DNA from 3 places in the Halomonas halophila genome. Region 1 is predicted to be linked to each of the others. Evidence: predicted binding sites of a transcription regulator. Region 1 holds the regulator's gene; each other region holds the start of a gene.

Region 1 (2,258 bases):
CCGACATTGCCGAGTTCTCGGAGCGCATGGCCTTCCCGATCATCCCCTGCAACCTGTGCGGCTCGCAGCCGAACCTGCAGCGTCAGGTGGTCAAGGAGATGCTCGCCGAGTGGGAGGCCAAGCATCCCGGCCGTCTGGAAAGCATGTTCAAGGCGGTCACCAACGTCGCCCCCTCGCAGCTGGCCGACCGCGAGCTGTTCGACTTCGCCGGGCTGGAGGACAAGCAGGCGAAGATGCAGGCCGACCGCATCGATCTGCATAACGAGTGAGTAGCGCCTAGCGGCAAGCGCCCGGCTGCTCAGTAACGGGCGGCAGATGTCGAGGAAGCCAATGAGAAACCCACGGGACGTCGAGTCCTGTGGGTTTCTTCGTTGACGTCAGGAATGGCCATGACATCATCCTGCCGCGCTTGGCGCTTGGCGCTTGGCGCTTGGCGCTTGGCGCTTGGCGCTTGGCGCTTGGCGCTTGGCGCTTGGCGCTTGGCGCTTGGCGCTTGGCGCTTGGCGCTTGGCGCTTGGCGCTTGGCGCTTGGCGCTTGGCGCTTGGCGCTTGGCGCTTGGCGCTTGGCGCTGTCAGCGGCAGCCCTCTTCCTCGGCCAGCTCGGCCAGGGCGTCCAGGTCGAGGATGTTCACCTCGCGGCCGGAGACGGCCACCAGGCCCTGCTGCTGGAAGCGGCCCAGGATGCGGCTGACGGTTTCCACGGCCAGCCCCAGGTAGTTGCCGATGTCGGCCCGGGACATGGAGAGCCGGAAGCTGTAGGCGGAGTAGCCGCGGCGCCGGAAGCGGTCGGAGAGGCTGGCGAAGAAGGTGGCCAGCCGCTGGTCGGCGGTCTTGCGCGACAGCAGGCGCATCATGCGGCGGTCGTCGCGCATTTCCTTGCTCATGCTGCGGTAGAGCTGGGCGCGCAGCTCCGGCAGGCTTTCCGACAGGGCATCCAGGCGATCGAAGGGGATCTCGCACACGGTGGTGGTCTCGAGCGCGATGACCGAGCCGGGATAGGTCGACTCGTCGATGCCGTCCAGCCCCACCAGTTCGCTGGGCAGATAGAAGTTGGTCAGCTGATCCATGCCGCCGCCTTCGCTGGTGATCTGCTTGAGGCTGCCGGAGCGAACCGCATAGACGCTGGTGAAGGGGCTGCCCTGACGGAAAAGCGACTCGCCCTTCTTGAGCGGCGGACGGCGGCGGATGATGGCATCGAACTGATCGATGTCCTCGAGTTCGAGGGCCAGGGGCAGGCACAGGGAACTCAGGCTGCAGGTCCGGCAGCGGGTCTCGTGCAGCAGTGAGCGGCGCCTGCCGGCTGCGATATCGGGCATGCTGTCCTCCTTGATCGGGGCTTGCCTTCCCCATTATGGCGGATAGCACCCGCCCGGGCATAGCATCCCTTAGCCGTGTCCCGCGCCCGAACGGCGGCAGCGCGACCAGTGCCCCGATGCGGTGGCCAGTCGCCCCTCATCCAGCGCCGCGGCATAGTCCTCGGCCGAGCCGGCGTTGCAGGCCACGGCGTCGGGCAGCCGCGAGATGGCACCGGGGCCAAGCCCCAGCCGGTCGCGGGCCTGCTCGCGTCGCGTCTGCGCCCGGGCGTCCTCCAGCGCGGCGCCGTGGCGGGCGTAGAACCCGCCTCCCAGCGACCGATAGCCGTTTCCGGCCAGGCGGTCCTCGATCCGAGCCAGCAGTGTCGCCGGCAGCGTCGACTCGCCTTCCTGCCAGGCGGGGTCCGGGCGCAGCGAGAGGCGTGGCGGCGTCATGGCCATCAGCGTGGCGAGCGCCGCGGCGGCCTCCTGCTCGGGCGTCGCCGGCGGCACGATCAGCACCAGGTTCAGCGAGTGCCAGCCCATGCGGACGCTCTCGTCGAGCAGCGGCTCGATGCGTGACTGCAGCCGCGTCAGGGCTTCCGGGCGGTCGGCCCTCGGCAGGCGCATGACCAGCTTCAGGCGGTTGAAGCCCAGTGCCTCCAGATGGCGCAGGGTGAGAAGATCCGTGGCACGGGGATCGAGTTCGACGGTGAAGTCGCGCCAATGTCCCGATTCGAAGGGAAAGCGCGAGGCCAGCCGATCGACCAGCCCGCTCATCCGCGACAGGCTCAGCCAGGGGGGCAGGCTGCCGCCCCAGTGCAGGGCCTCGAGCCGTCGATCGGGGGCGAGGCAGCGTCGCACCAGCACCATCTCGCGATCCAGTCGGGCCAGGTCGACTTCGAACGGGTCCATGCCCTTGGTGTGATCGACGCGCGCGTCGCCATCGTGGCGCAGCGGCAGGCG
Region 2 (2,258 bases), 1.3 Mb from region 1:
GAGCGGTAAGTTTTTGGCGTCCGATTGACCGACTGGTTAGGTTTCACGCTACCCCCCACTCTTCCTTTTCGCTGTCAGTCATAGATGAGCAAATCTGACGGAAAGTATTGCTAAATTCAGAGCTGACGTTCCCATGGGCTCTATAGTTCGTCAGCAAATATCGCTTCACGGTATTCGGCCACTTACCTGCACTATGAGCATCATTAATGATGCCCTTCGCATCATGATAGCTAGTACCTTTCCGGACCTCGCCAAGTCTGCGTTCTAAATCTGAGAAGGTCCACTCATCAGACCGGGCCTCAAATTCATCCAGAAGTTCCTCTTTGTACTGCGCCCTTGGCATGCTTGCCTCCTTATTCATGAATAAATCTAACAGGTATTAGATAGCCGACTCTTTTGTTGACTTGAAAGCGCCGGCACGTTCAGGTCAATAAACGAGCGTAACAGATTGCATGTAACCTTATGAAAAACAAAGATATTAAGTATAGCTTGGCAACATAGCACCGAGAAACGTGCCGGCTTTATTTCCTGGGCATCGGGCTCAAGCCAGAGGCCAGCGCCCCCTCGCGCAGCAAGCTGCGCTCCTACGAAAAGCATCGTGGGGCACTCTTGGCGTGTCATTCCACAATCTCCGCCACCTTGCCCGCATCAAAAGCCAACCGCCCGGCAATCGCCTGCATGTCGTCGACCGGCCGCTCATAGCTCCAGGCCACATCGACGATATCGGGCAGGGAGTAATAAGTGCTATCGCCCTTGAACGGGCAGTGGGTGACGGTGGAGGAAATCGAAAGCTTCACCATATCCACATCCTCTTTCGGGATGTAGTGACGGTGTGGATAGCCTTTCTCGCGCAGTTCGATGGCGTTGCGGGTATCGGCGATCAGCGTGTCGCCAGCAAGGATGCGCACCCTCTGTGAATGCGTGTGCAGGATGATGTGAGATTCGGTGGTGTGATCGGCCATGGCAGTCCCTTGCTGGTTGGCTGATACCTCAGCCTAGAACGAGGGGGTCAGATTGTCACCGCTTGGTGACAATTTCACTTCGGCTTTTGATCTAGATCGGTCTTCCGGGACCGGCCCGCTCGCCTCCCACAAGCCCTTGCCCGCTTGGCGCCAACGCGCCTGCCCGCCATGATGGTGGCGTTTATCAACTGCGGGAGACTTCGGGATGAACCAGACACCACGCGCACCGGCGCCGCTGACGACGATGGGCGGCAGCTGCGTGCTGTTCGTGATGGCGGCGGACGCCGAATACGGCCCGCATCTGCGGGAGCGCTTCGTGCCCTTCATGACCGGCGTGGGGCCGGTGGAGGCGGCGGTGGAGCTCACCGCGGCGCTGGCGGAGCTTGCGGCGCGCGGGCAACGGCCGGACCTGGTGGTGTCGCTGGGCTCGGCGGGCAGCCGGGAGCTCGAGCAGACCGAGGTCTATCAGGCGACCTCGGTGGCCTACCGCGACATGGACGCCTCGCCGCTCGGCTTCCAGAAGGGCGTCACGCCCTTCCTCGACCTGCCGGACATCCTGCCCCTGCCGCTGCGCATTCCCGGGATTCGCGAGGCATCGCTCTCCACCGGCGCCAACATCGTCTCGGGCGCGGCCTATGCCGCCATCGCCGCCGACATGGTGGACATGGAGAGCTACGCCTGCCTGCGCGCCTGCACCCGCTTCGACGTGCCGCTGGTGGTGCTGCGCGGCATCTCGGACGGCAAGGCAGAGCTCAACCACGTCGACGACTGGACGGCGTATCTCCACGTCATCGACGAGAGGCTGGCCGCCGCCGTGGACCGGCTGGGCGAGGCGATCGGCGAGGGCTTGTTGACGGGCTGAGGCGCCACCGCCGAGGCCATGGGCGCGGCGCGTTATGGCGTGTTCACCAGCGCCATGTGCAGCAGCGGATAGGGCTTGCCCAAGCCGTCGAGCGGTGAGCGGTCGGTGACGGTAAACCCCTTGTGCCGGTAGAAGCCCAGCGCCTGCGGGTTCTGTTCGTTGACGTCTACACGGGTGGCGTCCTGGGCGGCCACCGCGTCATCCAGCAACAACGAGCCGATGCCGGCGCCGCGGGCCTGCGGCGCGATGAACAGCATCTCGATCTTGCCGTCGAGCACACCGCAGAAGCCCAGGATGTCACCGCTCCTGCCTTTGACGCACGTGAGATCGACGGCGCCGAAATACTGCTCGTAAATGAGCGGCTTCAGCTCCAGCAGGTCGTCTTCCCGCAGGAAATCGTGCGTCTCCCTGACCGATGCCTCCCAGACATCCAG
Region 3 (2,258 bases), 610 kb from region 1:
GGGCCCGGTGACGCCGGCGGCGCGCGCCGCCGATTGTTGCAGAGCCCCGGCGCCGACACCAGCCAGAGACGATCGACGACATGCGAGATGACGACCTTTCTCTCGAGGGCGCCGAGGACGCGGTGCCGCGCTGGTATGCGATCCAGTGCAAGGGCGGCGAGTCCTTCCGGGCCGCCGAGCATCTGGGCAACCAGGGCTACGAGGTCTTCCATCCTGTTCTAGAAGTGCAGAAGAAGCGCCGAGGCAAGCTCGAATGGGTGAGCGAGCCGCTCTTCCCCTATTACCTGTTCATCCGCCTCGACCGGCTGGTCAGCAACTGGCGACCGATCCGCTCGACGCGGGGCGTGCTCAAGCTCGTGACCTTCGGCGGCGAGATGCCGGTGGCGGTCGGTGACGGGCTGATCGAGGCTCTGCGCCGCCAGGCCAGCCAGGATGACGACGACGTCGCTCACGTCTATTTCCGCGCCGGCGAGACGGTGGAGATCACCGAGGGGCCGTTCAAGGACCTCCAGGCGGTCTTCGCCAGTCACAAGGGCGAGGAGCGCGCCATCGTGCTGCTCAACATGCTGCATCAGCAGCAGCGCCTGGAAATGCCCGTCTCCCGGCTGCGCCGCCGCGACTGATACGATTCCCCCTTCCTTTCATTTCCCCGTACCGGAGGTCCCATGACCATCGCCCCCCAGCGGGTCGTGATCCTGCACTACGTGCTGAGCGACGAGGACGGCCAGATCCTCGACGATTCCCGTGCCCGTCAGAAACCGCTCGAATACCTGCACGGCCACGATAACCTGATGGCCGGGCTGGAGCGCGCCCTGGCCGGCAGCGAGGCCGGCGCCGAGCTCGAGGTGACGCTGTCTCCCGACGAGGCCTACGGTAGGCGCGACGAGGCGCTGGTGCGCGAGGTCGGCCGCGATGCCTTCCCGGTGCCCGACCTTGCCCCGGGCATGCGCTTCCAGACCCGTGGCGACGACGGCCCGGAGATCGTCACCGTGCTCGAGGTGCGCGACGACGGCGTGCGGATCGATACCAATCATCCGCTGGCCGGACGCACCCTGCACTATCGGCTTGAGGTACTGGAGGTGCGCGAGGCCACTCGTGCCGAGCTGGCCAAGGGCCATCCGCTGCCGCCAGGCACCACGCCGGACCAGGTGGAAGACAAGAAGGTGATCTGAGCGTTGGACCCGAGAGCGCCGGCCGCGTCCTCATCGGCGTGGCCGCGTGTCCCCCTCTTTCTCTCCCGCCCTCTCTTTCTCTCCCGCCCTGTCTTCCTGTCTTCCTTCCTCCCGTCCTCCCTTCTTGCTGCCCTTCAGCGCGATGCGGCACCGTTTCCGGGGCCGATGATCTTTCCTCGGGTGCGTCGTGCGGTCGTGGAACTGACCTGGATCAAGCCCGTGCGGCTGGCAGGTGCGCACCGGGCGGCGCACTTGACGCAGATCAGCGTATCGCCCGTGTCGGGTCGCTAGAGTGGAGTCATCACATCGCGACGGGAGGCAAGCACCATGTACTGGGATGATGCCGTGATCTTCGGGCTTGCCACCGTCGGCATGATGATCGCCTTCATGGGCGGCTGGATCGCCTTCGTCATCCGCGACCACCATCGTCGCAACAAGAAGCGCTGATCCACCGTTCCACCGTCGTCAGGGGAGGGGGGATTCCCCCCACTAGGCCGACCCTTCGGGGCCGGCTTTTTTTTGTGCGTCGTCCGGGAGAGGCTTGCTCAACGGTCGGCGGTCAGGCGTTCCGGCAGGCCGGGCGCCGCGGGCGTCCAGCGTCGGGCCAGGGCGCGCATCACTCGCTCGGGATACCAGGTCTTGCCCAGGCTGCCGTTGTAGCGGGCCAGGGCGCGGGTGAGATCGCCGTCCTCCACCGCCAGGTAGTGGGCCAGTATCGTGCAGCCGTAGCGCAGGTTGCGGATGGGGTCCTTGAGGTCGTCGGCGGGCAGCCCGAGCTCCCGGATCCAGAACGGCATGATCTGCATCAGCCCCACGGCGCCGGCCGAGGATACCGCCTCGGCGCGGAAGGCGCTCTCGACCTGAATGACCGACAGCACCAGCGAAGGTGGAAGGCCGGCCAGGCTCGCTTCCTGATGGATGCGGGCCAGCAGCGTCTGGCGACGATCGGCATCGGGCACGTAGCGCGCCAGGCGCGGTGCCATGTCGTTGATCCACTGGCGGGCCGCCCACACCTCGGCGGGCGAGCGCGGCGTCTGCCGGGCGCCGTCCAGGGTCGGGCGCAGCGTGGCGGGGGGCGGCGGCAGG

What was found. Region 1 encodes FNR, which switches genes on or off when oxygen is low (the NO sensors DNR and NnrR bind a similar motif). Its sites were predicted from a motif close to TTGATNTANATCAA; they were not measured.
Region 2: QWG60_RS02665 (DUF427 domain-containing protein) is a predicted target of FNR. The motif match lies at 1,049-1,062, and genes of this name have one in related genera.
Region 3: ccoM (cytochrome c oxidase subunit CcoM) is a predicted target of FNR. The motif match lies at 1,374-1,387, and genes of this name have one in related genera.

The regions. Positions count from the first base shown of each region.
Region 1 covers NZ_CP129121.1:2,851,949-2,854,206, reverse strand. The annotation lists gene ttcA (tRNA 2-thiocytidine(32) synthetase TtcA) at 1-269, shown strand, start outside; gene fnr (fumarate/nitrate reduction transcriptional regulator Fnr) at 573-1,316, opposite strand; gene QWG60_RS13450 (oxygen-independent coproporphyrinogen III oxidase) at 1,386-2,258, opposite strand, start outside.
Region 2 covers NZ_CP129121.1:571,306-573,563, reverse strand. The annotation lists gene QWG60_RS02670 (hypothetical protein) at 44-343, opposite strand; gene QWG60_RS02665 (DUF427 domain-containing protein) at 618-962, opposite strand; gene QWG60_RS02660 (5'-methylthioadenosine/S-adenosylhomocysteine nucleosidase) at 1,168-1,824, shown strand; gene QWG60_RS02655 (GNAT family N-acetyltransferase) at 1,857-2,258, opposite strand, start outside.
Region 3 covers NZ_CP129121.1:2,243,646-2,245,903, reverse strand. The annotation lists gene rfaH (transcription/translation regulatory transformer protein RfaH) at 81-623, shown strand; gene QWG60_RS10425 (FKBP-type peptidyl-prolyl cis-trans isomerase) at 666-1,172, shown strand; gene ccoM (cytochrome c oxidase subunit CcoM) at 1,500-1,619, shown strand; gene QWG60_RS10415 (lytic transglycosylase domain-containing protein) at 1,718-2,258, opposite strand, start outside.